One region of the Anaerostipes sp. Marseille-Q3525 genome, then DNA from elsewhere that is predicted to be linked to it. Evidence: riboswitches for the same ligand, from Rfam matches in the RefSeq annotation. Region 1 holds a riboswitch; the other holds the start of a gene.
What was found. A riboswitch is a leader RNA that binds a small molecule or an ion and turns the genes downstream of it on or off. The one in region 1 is predicted to bind thiamine pyrophosphate.
Positions count from the first base shown of each region.

Region 2: another riboswitch for thiamine pyrophosphate. It lies ahead of thiC (phosphomethylpyrimidine synthase ThiC); the one in region 1 lies ahead of thiD (bifunctional hydroxymethylpyrimidine kinase/phosphomethylpyrimidine kinase).

Region 1 is NZ_JAGTTT010000026.1:27,764-35,204, forward strand. It holds gene hemB (porphobilinogen synthase) at 1-289, opposite strand, end outside; gene KE503_RS11395 (precorrin-2 dehydrogenase/sirohydrochlorin ferrochelatase family protein) at 291-929, opposite strand; gene KE503_RS11400 (nitrite/sulfite reductase) at 942-2,486, opposite strand; gene KE503_RS11405 (GDSL-type esterase/lipase family protein) at 2,528-3,184, opposite strand; gene KE503_RS11410 (hypothetical protein) at 3,342-3,491, opposite strand; gene cytX (putative hydroxymethylpyrimidine transporter CytX) at 3,706-4,878, opposite strand; gene thiD (bifunctional hydroxymethylpyrimidine kinase/phosphomethylpyrimidine kinase) at 4,882-5,685, opposite strand; TPP riboswitch at 5,848-5,953, opposite strand; gene KE503_RS11425 (AIM24 family protein) at 6,253-7,077, opposite strand.
Region 2 is NZ_JAGTTT010000004.1:91,866-99,306, reverse strand. It holds gene nadA (quinolinate synthase NadA) at 1-383, shown strand, start outside; gene KE503_RS03560 (L-aspartate oxidase) at 419-1,720, shown strand; gene nadC (carboxylating nicotinate-nucleotide diphosphorylase) at 1,692-2,549, shown strand; gene KE503_RS15040 (AAA family ATPase) at 2,556-2,690, shown strand; gene KE503_RS03545 (sodium-dependent transporter) at 2,800-4,155, opposite strand; gene thiC (phosphomethylpyrimidine synthase ThiC) at 4,257-5,558, opposite strand; TPP riboswitch at 5,705-5,816, opposite strand; gene KE503_RS03535 (patatin-like phospholipase family protein) at 6,019-6,852, shown strand; gene KE503_RS03530 (hypothetical protein) at 6,939-7,441, shown strand, end outside.

The DNA of each region.
Region 1 (7,441 bases):
TTGGTACAATTCCATCTTCAGCGTATGCACCACTTCCGACTTCATCTTTGTGATCTGGGATTCCAAAGATTAAAATTGCTTTGATCCCTGCTTCTTTAATTCTGTTAATTTCTTCTGGCAGGCGGTCTAGCGAATACTGGTAAATTCCTGGCATGGATTCTACTGGATGCTTGATATCTTCTCCTTCTGTGACAAAGATCGGATAGATCAGTTCATCAATTCTTACATGGTTTTCTCTCACCATATCTCTCATATAATTACTTGTTCTTAATCTTCTTGTACGTTCCATTTTACTGTTCCTCGATTTCACTCTGATTTTTTGTATATTTTTGAATGATTTCATTGATTCGTTGTTCTTCTAGTGAATCAATATCTTTTAATCCGATTTGTAATAATTCTTTATAAAATTCCTTGCGCTGCTGTTCTGTGGCAATACATGATTTTGCAAACGCTCTCAAACTTCCTAAGATCTGTGCGATCTGTCCTAATTCTTCCGTCAGATTTGGTTTAATCTTTTCCTTTAAATATTGCGTGATCATAGGGCTTTGACCACCACTTGAAAACGCCGCAACTACTTCTCCTTCTTTTACATAGGATGGAAAAATAAAGCTGCAATCTTCTTTCTGATCAACTGCATTGACCGGAATCTTTCTTTGCATACAGATCTTGCTGATCTCACTGTTTACCTTTGGATCATTGGTTGCTGCAACCACAAGTTCTGCTTCTTTGAAATCTTCCTCCATAAATGTTCGAAAGATTCGGCGGATCTTATCGATCTGCCGAATCTGGGGTATCATCTCTGGTGCGATCACGGTAACATCCGCTTCAAAATCTTTTAAGACTTCGATCTTACGAAGCGCGATCCTGCCACCACCGATCACGAGACATTTTTTATTCTTTAGTTGTACAAACATTGGAAAATATGCCATTGCTTCTACCTGTTATTGTAAATATTCTTTTGCGATTTCCTTGATACCTTCTGGATGTTTTGCATTCCACTGTGCATAATCAAGTCCTTCGCTCTCAACGGTATGTCCTAATTTTACAAGGAATTTTGGAATATCTTCTTCAAGGATGGTTCCTACTTCTTCTCCCATAACCTCTTTGCCCTGATAATCAGATCCATTGATATGAAGAACAAATGCAGAATGAGCAACTTTATCAATCACTTTCATACTTCCGTGGAATCCGATCTCTCCGATCTGGTGTGTTCCACAAGAAGACATACATCCGGAAATATGAATCTTTGGTAATGATCCATCTTTTAATCCGGCTTCTCTTTCTGCTTTGATCACTTTGTGTAACAGTCCTTGAGAATCTCTTAATCCAACCTGACAGATTGTTGCCCCGATACAGGATACCGATGTCTCAAACAATGTTTCTGCACCATCATTTGTGACTTCTGAAACTTTCTTTGCTTCATCTCCAGTCAGATTAATGATATACATCGTCTCATCTGGAGAGATCCGTGCTTCTACCTCATCCATATCTTTGATCACATCATAGATCTGTCCTAATTTCTCAGGTTTTGGGCAGCCACCAAATGGATGATAAGCAACTGCATATAATCCTTCTTGTTTCTGCTCGATCACACGTTTTCCTTCTGCTTTACTTTCATCTCCTTGTTTTGTTACTTCAGGAATCTCTACATGAAGATCTAAATCCTGTCCAGATGCGAAAACTTCATCTAATTTCTCATGGAATGCTTTGATATATCCTTCTTCTCCTAAAGTTTCCTGCATATAGCGAGTTCTGGCTCTTCCACGCTGTTTGTAATTTCCATGTGCGATAAATGTCTCTCGCATTGCACAGATATAATAAAGGATCTTCTCTGGTTTTACATTCTCAGCAACTTTCAGTCCAAATCTTGCATTATTGCCAAGTCCACCGGCACTGTAAACATCAAAGTTTCCATCTTCTCTTGCCACAAATCCAAGATCACGGAATGTTGCATGTGTCTCATTCGCTGGCCCATTTGAGAATCCAACTTTTAACTTTCTTGGCATGACTTCTTTTTTAATAAATGTCATTAAATACTCTCCAGCTGCTTCTGCATAAGGAAGAACATTAAAATATTCTCCTTTCTGCACACCGGATAATGGAGATACAGTAACATTTCGTGGAAAATCTCCACCACCACCCATTGTTACAATGCCATGATCTAATCCACCTTCCATGATTCCATAGATTGCTTCTGGCTGTAAGTTATGTAACTGAATTGCCTGACATGTTGTCAAATGTACTTTATCTACGTTATATGTTTTAATACTGTCTGCGATAAATTTTAATTTGTCTTTTGTTAAATGACCACCCGCCATACGAAGACGGATCATGCTTGCCTTTCCATCTTTCTGTGCATAGCTTCCGTAACCACCGGAGAATCCTTTATAATCTGCTTTACTTAATTCTCCTGCATAAAACCGGTCTGTCTTTTCTTTAAATGCTGGCAGGTCTTTTTTCCATTCCTGTGGATTGATCATTTCCATATGTAAAATTCCTTTCTGAATGTTTTGTATCATTTGTCTTATCATACCACATTTACATAGTCGTTTGAATGATTTCTTTCTTTTTCTACAAGAAATGATTCGATGGCTTCTGCAAGGTTTTTATGTCCTTCTTCATTCATATGTTCCATATCTGCCTTACTTGGTTTGGCTACATCACTTGCTGCAAGAAAATCACATCCGTATTTCCATGCAATCTTTAAATATGTCTGTTTTAATTGTTTGGATACTTTCACAGAATGCTGATCAAATTCGGGATCAAACCCTGGTTTCCATACATCTTCTCCAAGTTCAATTGGAGATACTAATAAAATATCGATCGTAGGATCATGTTTTTTGATCTGTTGGATTAATTTTTCGATGCCTTTTCCAATACGCTCTGCACTTGCATGATTGTATATTTTACAGTCATTGGTTCCAAGCATTAAAACCACCTGATCAAGCGGTGTGTGTGTTTCTAAAAGCATCGGAAGTACTTTCGCTCCATTCCTTCCATCTCTTGTTGCATCATCAAACACACTGGTTCTTCCGCATAATCCTTCTTCAATGATTCTATATCCTTTATCGTAAAGCTTCTCTGATAAAATACCTGTCCATCTTGTTTCTCTGTTATATCTTCTATTTGTACCGGGGATGAGTCCGTATGTATTGGAATCTCCGAAGCATAATATTTCTTTCATCTCTGTCACCTTCTTCGTTATATTTCATACAATTTTAATAGGAATAATATGATTATAAGGAATGAAATTGTACTTGTCAATAGGTTATGAACAGAAAAATACCTTATAAGATATAAAAATATCCTATACGGCATTATAGATTTGTGCTATTTTTAATTTAATTTTTCTCACAAGCACTCTGAATTATTTTTTTCCAACCATACTTTTTATGTTTCCATCGCTCCTCTTCCATTAATGGCTCATACTTATCACACTTAATCTGGTCAAAAATCGTTTTATCATAAATTTCCAAAGCAATTCCTGCCAAATATGCTGCCCCAATTCCTGCAACTTTATTTTTATCAATCCCTGCGTCTGTAACCAGTTTCTTTACAACATAAATCGTATTTTGATAGATTTCTTCCTGATTATGTGATACCCATCCAAGATCATTAAATAAAAAAAATGGCTTTATATCATATTTTGCATATAATATAAAACCATTTTTTCGTTATTATTATATAAGTTAATTTATAAAGGGCTTAGTCATGCTTCTTCCCAAACAATAAACTTACGATCACACTTAAAACAATCGTGATCACCATATCAGGAAGTGTGTTTCCAAGGATCGTATCGACACCCATCAGCCAGCGGTATGCAATAAAGCCAACAACCCATACAAGCATGTTCTGAATGCATACAGATTTTCTTGAAAAATCCTGATGAAGGATAAAGAAATCTGCGATCTGTACGGCGATCATTGGTGCAAAGACTGAACCGATCAGATATAAGAAATCTGTGATGTCATCCATTGGATAAACAATGGCTCCAATGATTCCGATCACTGTTGCTGCAACTGCGATCCATTTTCCATTGATATTCTTAGATAAAGATTCACTGGAAATTCCAGCAGACCATGCATCTAAGAATGTTGTTGTTACGGTTGAGAATACGATAATTAATAATCCTGCGATTCCAAGTCCGGCTTTTACCATGATCTGTGCGATATCAGATTCTCCTGTGAAAATAGAGATTCCCATACCGATCACATACATCCAACAGCTGACTAATCCATAGACGATCACGCTTGCCCATGTTGCTTTTGTTGGTTCTTTTGCTTCTCTTGTGTAGTCACTGATCAATGGAAGCCATGATAATGGCATAGCTACCGCAAGTTCTACAGCTGCGCCAAATGTTAATCCATCGTTTGCAACCGTATTTAATGATCCATGTCCAAAAATGATAAAGCTTAATACAACGGTTAAGATAAATAAAGCTGCCATTGCAACCGTATTAATCTTTCCTAAACTTTCAATTCCAACTAAGATCCAGATGATGATCAGTCCTCCGATCACAACTGGCCATACCCAGTTTGCCACATGAAAGATTCCTGCTGCCGCTAATGATCCATCATAAATCATGATGGCTGTCCATCCAACTAACTGTAAAATATTTAATACTGCAAATAACAAAGCTCCTGTTGATCCAAAGCTCATTTTTACAGTTTCCATTGCGCTTTTTCTTGTCTTTCCACCAATAAATCCGGCAAAAAACATCATTCCACATCCAATGATGTGTCCAATGATGATCGCTAATAATCCTTTGGTAAACCCTAAAGGTGCGAAACTTGTACCTGTTAAAATTTCTGCTAATGAAACTCCTGCTCCAAACCAAATCAGTCCGTTTTCAAAGATTGATGTTCTTCTGCTTCCCATCACTTATGCCTCCTCTTTCCATTCATCTTTTAAATCAAACGCATGATTCATTGGTCCACTTCCAGCTCCTAAATCTAACATATCTGCTAAAGCTCTTGAAATATAATCTTTTGCTCTTTGTACAGAAGTCTTAAGATCAAAACCTTTGGCAAGATTTGCTGCGATGGCACTAGAAAGAGTACATCCTGTTCCGTGTGTGTTTGGGTTGTTGATCCTCTTTCCTTTAAACCAAGAAACTTCTTCTTTTGTATATAATAAGTCATTGGCATCGTTGATGTTATGACCACCTTTTAATAAGACAGCACATCCAAGATCTTCATAGATTGCTTTTGCCGCTGCTACCATATCTTCTTCCGTGTGAATCTCCATACCACAAAGAATCTCTGCTTCTGGAATATTGGGTGTGATTACCGTTGCAATCGGTAATAGTTCTTTCTTTAATGTATCTACAGCATCTTCTTCTAATAATCTTGATCCACTCGTTGCTACCATCACTGGATCAACAACGATATTTTCCGCTTTATAATGCTGTAATCTCTCTGCGATCATTTTGATCAGTCCACTCGAGGAAACCATTCCAATCTTGACTGCATCTGGTCTGATGTCTTCAAAGACTGCGTCGATCTGTTTCTTTAAAAACTCTGGATCTGCTTCTAAGATTCCTGTTACGCCGGTTGTATTCTGGGCTGTCAGTGCTGTAATGGCGCTCATTGCAAATACACCATTCATTGTCATAGTCTTTAAGTCAGCCTGAACTCCAGCGCCTCCACTGGAATCACTTCCAGCGATTGATAATGCTGTTCTCATAAGTATCTCTCCTTTTCTCTTATGCATTATTTTTGTATTGCGATCAAAAGTGGTGCCCCCAATTGACCGCATTGTTTTATAGGCTGTTTTCTCATAAAATTTACTTGCCTATAAACACAAAAAAACGGAAAGCTACTGATTTAGTAACTTTCCGTATATTCGCGATTCATGATCTTCGTTTCCTACGCTGGCATTACCCAAATCAGGTTCAAAGGTCGAAAGTTTTACTTTCCTCTCAGCCTGTTTCACAAGCTCCCTGTTTTTATTTCTTTGTTATTATAGATCAAATCGTTTGAATTTTCAAGTTTTTGTATACAAACTTTAAATTTCTTTTCCTTTTGTTGCGATCACATGAACAATAAATGGAACAAACAGTGTGATAAATGCTGCGTATCCAAGGTATGCATATCCCTGTTTTACAACGGCTAATAATCCAAACTGTGCAATGGCAAAAGCTAAGAATGTAAAAATAAAAGTTGCAATGGCATTTCTTACTAAAGTTACTTATTTTTTGTAACAAATGCTATTTCTTTTTATGAAGCAATCTTTTGTATATATGTTATATTCTTATTCGTCGTCATCACTAACGATCACTGGCTCTTTCTCCACCACCTGCTGTGGTTTCATTGCCTGATTCACAACTGGTGCTAATAATACTTTTCCTGTTCCACGGTATACATTTACCAGACCTTCACCACTCACTGCAGAACCAAGCAAAGATCTTCCTGCTCGTTCTACCGTAAAGTCAAGACTTCCACTCCATGCAATTGCAAGGTTTCCGTCAATCTTTATAACATCATCTTCTAATGTGATTTCCACTAATTCTTCTCTTGGGCAATCGGATTCCAGACAGACAACTCCGCTTCCTTTTAATCCTAGGTTGAAGAATCCTTCACCACCTGCAAATGCAGAAGAGAACGTCTTTCTTCTGACTGCTTTTTGTTTCAGTGTAGATTCACAGGCTAAAAATAAACCATCATCTAATACGATCGAATTACCCCATTCGTCAAGATCTAATAAAATGATATGTTTATATGTAGGTTCCAAAACAAGAGTTCCCTCTCCTGTATATTCTGGCTTAATCGCAGATTCTCCCGTTACTTTTCCCCGGATTGTCTTGGATAAGAAATCTCCTGCTCCTTTGATTCCTGTTGTCGCAGAGACATCTCCTGCCATCCACTGCATGGCACCTGCCTGAATTGTTACATTTCCTTTAGATAATTCGCATTTAAGCTGACGTTTTCTTACGTTCATCTGACTGCAGAAGAATGCTAACTGGGCATCTTCTGGCATAACACTTAAGTCTCTCTGATATTCGATGACTTCAAATGGTCCTGACTGGTCGATGATCTTTACGTCGTCGTTGTCACTGAAATTGCTGATTTTGTACATAATCTTTCCCTTTCCTGTTATTTTAAAGAAACGTTTCTTAACTATTGCTCTAATTTATTGTTCATTTTAATATCAGTTTACCATATTCCTTTTTCATCCACAAATGAAACTATTTGTATCAAAACATGTCTATCATTTCTTGTTGAGACTCTTTATCATTAAGTGTTTTTTTGGGGGGCTATCTGGACATATGAAATATATTGTTTATAATATTATTTAAAAATAAAACTTTAAGGATTTTTATTATGGGAGGGAATTATTATGGAACATATTATCGTTTTATTTATCTTGGCTTTATGCTTTTTTTCATTTTTTTACTTTTTATATCATGTACTGGTAAAATTACAGAACAAAGAAAACTTTT
Region 2 (7,441 bases), on a different contig from region 1:
TCACAGCTGAGAATGTCAAGAAAGCCAAAGAAGTACATCCAGAAGCAGAAGTTTTAGTACATCCAGAATGTACACCAGACGTTGTTGCTTTAGGAGATTATGTAGGAAGTACATCAGGAATCATTGATTACGCAACAGCATCTGATAAGGACGTATTTATCATTTGTACAGAGATGGGTGTTTTATATGAATTAAAACAGAAGAATCCAGGAAAGACATTCTACTCTGTAGGACATCGTCAGTTCTGCCCAAATATGAAGCGTATCAGTTTAGAGAATGTAAGAGACACATTAAGAGACATGAAGAATCAGGTAGAATTACCAGAAGATCTGCGATTAAATGCTAAGAAAGCATTAGACGAGATGTTAAGAATCGCACAGTAAGACAAGAAAGTTCTAAGAAAGGGACAAAGAGAATTATGAAAACAGCAGATGTGATCATTATAGGAAGCGGTGCGGCAGGACTATTTAATGCATTATTTCTTCCACAGGATTACAAAGTAATCGTTATTACTAAGAAGACAGTTGAGGAGAGTGACTCCTTCTTAGCGCAGGGTGGAATCTCTGCATTGAAGAATCCAGAAGACTATGATTCTTATTTCGAAGACACTATGAAGGCCGGACATTATGAGAACGACAAAGGTGCCGTCGAGAAGATGATCAAAGAATCACCACAGATCATTCAGGATCTGAAAGATTTTGGTGTAAGATTTGACCTGAAAGATGGAGAGATCGAATTTACAAGAGAAGGTGGACATTCTACATTCCGCATACTTCATCACGAAGACCTGACAGGAAAAGAGATCACAAGCCATTTATACGAAGAGGCAAAGAAACGCGATAATATCACGATCATGGAAAACTGTATGATGATCGATATCATTGAGAAAGATGGAGAATGTAAAGGTATCGTATATAAAGATCAAGATGGTAATTTCGATACGATCGAAGCTCCAGATACAGTTCTTGCAACTGGAGGACTGGGAGGATTATTTAAACATTCCACAAACTTCAGACATCTGACAGCAGACAGTCTGGCTATTTGTCTGCGTCATAATGTGACACTGGAGAATATTAACTATATCCAGATCCATCCAACAACATTTTATTCAAAGAAGCCAGGAAGAAGATTCTTAATCTCTGAATCAGTCAGAGGAGAAGGGGCTTACCTGTTAAATAAAGATGGAGAACGTTTTACAGATGAATTACAGCCAAGAGATGTTGTAACAGGTGAGATCTGTAAACAGATGAAGAAAGACGGAAGCGATCATGTGTATCTTACAGTGACACATTTAGACGGAGAGAGGATCAAACATAGATTTCCTAATATCTACAAACAGTGTTTAGATGAAGGATATGATATGACGAAAGAACCAATTCCAGTAACACCAGCACAACATTATTTTATGGGTGGAATTAAGGTTAATTTAGACAGTAAGACATCTATGGATCATTTATATGCAGTTGGTGAGACAAGTTGTAATGGAGTTCATGGAAGAAACCGTCTGGCAAGTAACTCTTTACTGGAATCACTTGTATTTGCCAAGGCAGCAGCGAAAGACATCACAGAACATCCATCAAAAGCCGAGACAGTCGAAGTAGATTTAAGTCAGTATAAGAATGAAGAACAGCGTGAAAAAGAGAATGAACAGCTTGTTCTTGATGAAATCAAACGAAAGGACAGAAGTTTTTATGATCAGTGGTGTAACGATGAAAATTAACATCGATGAATATCTGATGAATGCATTAAAAGAAGATATCACACAGGAAGATGTCAGCACAAACGCAGTGATGCCAGAACCAAAACAGGGAGAAGTGAATTTAATCTGTAAGCAGGATGGGATCATCTGTGGATTAGAAGTATTTGAGAGAGTTTTTAAACTTTTAGATGATACTGTTGTTTTTGAGACAGAATTAAAAGACGGAGATCAAGTAACCAAAGGACAGCTGATGGGAGTTGTCAAAGGAGATATCCGTGCCCTTTTATCTGGAGAACGTGTTGCATTAAACTACTTACAGAGAATGAGTGGTATCGCAACAATGACAAGTGAATTAGCTAAAGAATTAGAAGGATATAAAACAAAGTTATTAGATACAAGAAAGACAACACCAAATATGCGTCCATTTGAAAAATACGCAGTCACAGTTGGTGGAGGACATAATCACCGCTATAACTTATCTGATGGAGTTATGCTGAAAGATAACCATATCGGAGCAGCAGGTGGAATCAAAGAAGCGGTTGCTATGGCGAAAGACTATGCACCATTTGTCAGAAAGATCGAAGTAGAGACAGAGAATCTTGACATGGTAAAAGAAGCCGTAGAAGCAGGAGCAGATATCATCATGTTAGATAACATGGATGATGACACAATGAAAGAAGCAGTCAAACTGATCGACGGAAGAGCCGAGACAGAGTGTTCCGGAAACGTTACAAAAGAACGTTTAAAGACGATCCGTGAGATTGGGGTTGACTATGTATCTTGTGGAGCGTTAACACATTCAGCGCCTATTATGGACATTTCATTGAAGAATTTACATCCGGTAGAATAAAAAGCCATACCTATAGGGACCAATAGTTTTCCTAAATTAATACAAGAAAACTATTACTTTGTGGATAAAACATTGATGATACAGGAATTTCTGGAAAGATGTTGCGATGAAATGGATGGAAAAAGAATAAATAATTTTTAAGAAGTAAAAATCTTATCAAACAACACATAAATTTCGCCAGTGAACTCCAGGAAAAAATAAATACCTCATGGAAACCGTATGAGCGCGTTTCCATGAGGTATTTATTTTTTTAGACTGTGATAAATCCAAGTCCTTCAAGTACAGAGAACACCAAAATAGCAACAATGCAAATAGGTGCGATATACTTAACCATAACAAGGAATAAAGGTTTTCTCTTAAATTCTCCAGAACTTTCAACTTCATCAATGATCTCTTTTGGTTTGATGATATAACCAACAAAGATACATGTTAAGAATGCAGCGATCGGCATTAATACACTATTACTGATAAAATCAAAGAAATCAAGGAAATCAAATCCAAGGATCGTAATATTGCTCCATGCTCCAAATCCTAAAGAAGATGGAACTGCTAGTAACAGAGCAACAATAAACATCGTAATGCAGGCAGTACCACGTTTCATATGGAACTTATCCATCAGTACTGCGACGAGTGTCTCAAGCAGCGAAATTGAAGAAGTAAGTGCTGCAAGTAACACTAAAATAAAGAATACAGCTGCGATAATGCTTGAAAATGCCATGCTGTTAAATACTTTAGGAAGCATAACGAACATTAAAGATGGTCCTTTCGCAAGCATAGAAGAATCTCCGTTAGAGAATATAAATACAGCTGGAACGATCATAAGTCCTGCAAGGAAAGCAACTCCGGTATCAAAGATCTCAACCTGTGTTACAGATTTTTCAAGATCGGATTTCTTTGGCATGTAAGAACCAAAGGTTACCATGATACCCATGGCAAGTGACATAGAGTAAAACAGCTGTCCAAGTGCCGCTAAGATCGTTGTTGGACTGAAATCTTTTAAGTTTGGTTTGATATAATATGCAACTCCGGCCATAGCACCTGGTCTTGTAATACAGAATATGGATACACCGATCAGTAAGACGATCAGTACCGGCATCATAATCGTGCTGACACGTTCAATACCACCTTTGACACCACCAGCAACAACTAAAGTAGTAACGATCAAAAATACAAGAACACAGATCATAGGCTCTGCAGATTTACTGATAAATCCTGTAAAAAATGTATCAGAAGCAGCATCGTGGATACCACCTTGAATAGAAACAAGTGCATATTTTGTTACCCATCCACCGATCACACAATAATAAGGGAAAATGATAAATGGGATCAGTGTTGTAAGATAACCGATAAATGTGTATTTCTTATTGAAATGTCCGAATGCACGGATCGCACTGGTTCCAGCTCTTCTTCCTAATGCAACTTCAGTGATCATTAATGAAAATCCAAACGTTAAAGTAAGGATTAAATAAGTCAATAAAAAAGTTCCTCCACCATATTTGGCAGCGAGGTATGGAAATCTCCAGATGTTTCCAAGACCTACGGCAGATCCGGCCGTTGCGAGGACGAATCCTAAGCGGCTGGAGAAGCCATTTCTTTCATTACTCATAATATAAAGTACCTTCTTTCATATATATATTCAGATACGAAAAATAGAATCTGACATGTGCCGGAGGCCTAAAATAAAAACAGTCTGGATGCTTAAAAGTATTAGATGACGTCCACATCTTCTCCGGCAAGGACGGCATTCATGTTACGTACGGAACACATCTTTCCGCACATTGTACAGGTATCCTCTCTTTCAGGAGTAGATTCTGCACGATATCTTCTTGCCTTTTCAGGGTCAAGAGCAAGTTCGAACTGTTTTTCCCAGTCAAGTTTCTGTCTGGCAGCTGCCATCTGGTTATCCCAGTCCATGGCACCTTTTACACCTTTGGCGATATCTGCTGCATGAGCTGCGATCTTAGAAGCCATGATTCCTTCTTTTACATCGTCAACATTAGGCAGACGTAAATGTTCTGCAGGAGTTACATAGCATAAAAAGCTTGCTCCAGATGCAGCGGCGATCGCACCACCGATTGCAGAAGTAATATGGTCATATCCAGGAGCGATATCTGTAACAAGAGGTCCGAGTACATAAAATGGAGCTCCATGACAGATCGTCTGCTGAATCTTCATATTCGCCTGAATCTGATCCATTGGCATATGTCCAGGACCTTCGATCATAACCTGAACATCCTTTTTCCATGCACGTGCAGTCAATTCACCAAGTGTTACCAGTTCCTCGATCTGTGAAATATCACTCGCATCAGCAAGGCATCCAGGACGGCATGCATCACCAAGGCTTAAAGTTACGTCATATTCATTACAGATATCGAGGATTTCTTCATAATATTCGAAGAATGGGTTTTCATTACCAGTTGCTTCCATCCATGCGAAGATTAAGGAACCACCACGGGAAACAATGTTCATCTTACGCTTCATCGCTTTGAAACGATCTGCAGTGTTACGATTGATTCCACAGTGGATCGTCATAAAATCAACGCCGTCTTCAGCATGCATCTTGAAAACGTCGATCCATTCACGAGATGTGATGTCTTTGAGTGCTTTATTGTAATAAACGATCGCATCATAGATAGGAACTGTACCAAGAATCGCAGGACATTCATTGACAAGTTTTTTACGAAATACGTGAGTATGTCCAAAAGAAGAAAGATCCATGATCGCTTCAGCACCCATCTCAACAGCTTTATTTACTTTTTCCATCTCAACATCTAAGTTTAAACAGTCTCTGGATGTACCAAGGTTTACATTGATCTTTGTCTTTAAGGAATTTCCGATACCAAAAGGTTTTAAACACTTATGGTTCTTGTTGGCAGGAATAACGATCGTGCCAGCTGCAACTTCAGCCATAAGATCTTTCACATCAATTCCTTCATAAGTAGCAACAGCTTCCATTTCTTTTGTTATAATTCCCTGCCTTGCTGCATTCATTTGAGTTGTGTAATTCATAAAATGTATACCTCCAAAATATAAAATTTTGGGAGACTTTATTCGGTTTAAATTATAATTTTATCGTCAAAATCTAAAATAGATATGTTGAGATAAAAAAAGACAAACTAAAGGTACATTCTGATGCCCGTTTACAGTTCGTCTTGTATTCATAGCATCCAAATCCCTACGACGGCATTACCCGTATCAGGTCCATGGTCGAAACGTAAGTTTCCTCTCAGCTAAGGTATCACCTTTTAAGCTCCCATTTCAGTTACATCAACATTGTACCATCGAGGGCACGATATATCAACAAAAAAGGTTATTTTTTGTTCACACAAAATTCGAATTCTTTTCATAATTTCTTTGAGTAAATGTAACATTCTATTATGAAAACGTGATATAATATTTAACAAGTGTCACTTATTATAAAATTTAGGAGAGATAAAGTGATATTTTTTACTCGATGGGAGGACATAACATGCCAGGTATTATTTTAGAAGGCGGAACATTCCGTCCAATCTTCAGTGCCGGAGTGATGGATGCATTGTTAGATGAAGATATCATGTTTCCATATATGATCGGTGTATCAGCGGGGATTTGTGATGGATTTTCATATATTTCAAAACAAAAAGAACGTAATTTAAAGATTCTTATGAATCATAGAAATGATAAACGATATTTAGGAGCAGGAAATTTATTAAAAGATAAAAGTCTCTTTGGACTTGATTTTGTATATGATACGATTCCGAATAAGTTATATCCATTTGACTGGAAGACATTTTATGAATACGAAGGAAGAATCCGAGTTGGAGTGACCAATGCATGGACAGGAAAAGTAGAATATAAAGATGGAATGAAATTAGACAAAAAGTGTATGATGCTTCGTGCAACATGTGCGATACCACTTGTATTTCCAGCGATTTATGTTGATGGAAAGCCATATTATGATGGAGGACTGGCAGATCCGATCCCGATCAGAAAGTCAATCAAAGATGGCAATGAGAAGAATCTGATCGTATTAACTAGACCTGAAGGATATAGAAAAGAACTAAGCAGAAGCCATAAGATCACAGCGAAACTACTGAAGAGAAAATATCCACATTTGCCGGAACTTTTAATGAAGAGACATATCGAATATAACAAAACAGTAAGATATTGTGAGAAACTCGAACAAGAAGGAAAAGCAGTAATCTTAAGGCCAGAATATCCAATTGAAAGTCTGGAAAAGGATATTGATGTATTGAAGCAGACATATGATATGGGATATCGCATGACGAAAGAAAAGATTGATAAGATCAGAGAGTTATTTTAAAGAAATCTTTTTAAATGTCCCACTGGACGGGAGGGGTCTGATAAGATATACTTTATAAGATTGAAACGAAGGAGGGCAGGATAGTTATGTCATTGATAAAAGCATCAGGAAGAACATTTGTAGAAGAACTCGCAACGAATCCGCAGGTGAACCTTATGGTTGTGTGCGAGAGACTCGGTGCCCCTTTTAATGATGGAGAAGCAGAGATATCTCTGGCAGCTAAAGTTGCAGAGAAACTTTATGATAGACCACAGCTTGTGACGAAGATGCTGCAACAGGAAGCAATTGAATTTTTATTACAGTGCTGGGAGATGGAAGGAGAAAGCCTGATCACGCAGATGTATTTAAGAGAACTGGAACAGTTGCATTTTCTTGGATTTCTCTCTTATGAAGATGATACGATCTATATTAATATGGAGGCAAAAGACAAATTTTTCTTTTCGCTTAAGAGTCATCGGACACAGGCTCAGATGGAAGAATACACAAGACTTGAGAATATTTTATTTGGAATGTTATTTTTATATGGTATTCTGGATATTTATGAATGTTGTGAGATCATCAGGGATAACATGATAGAAGATATGACATA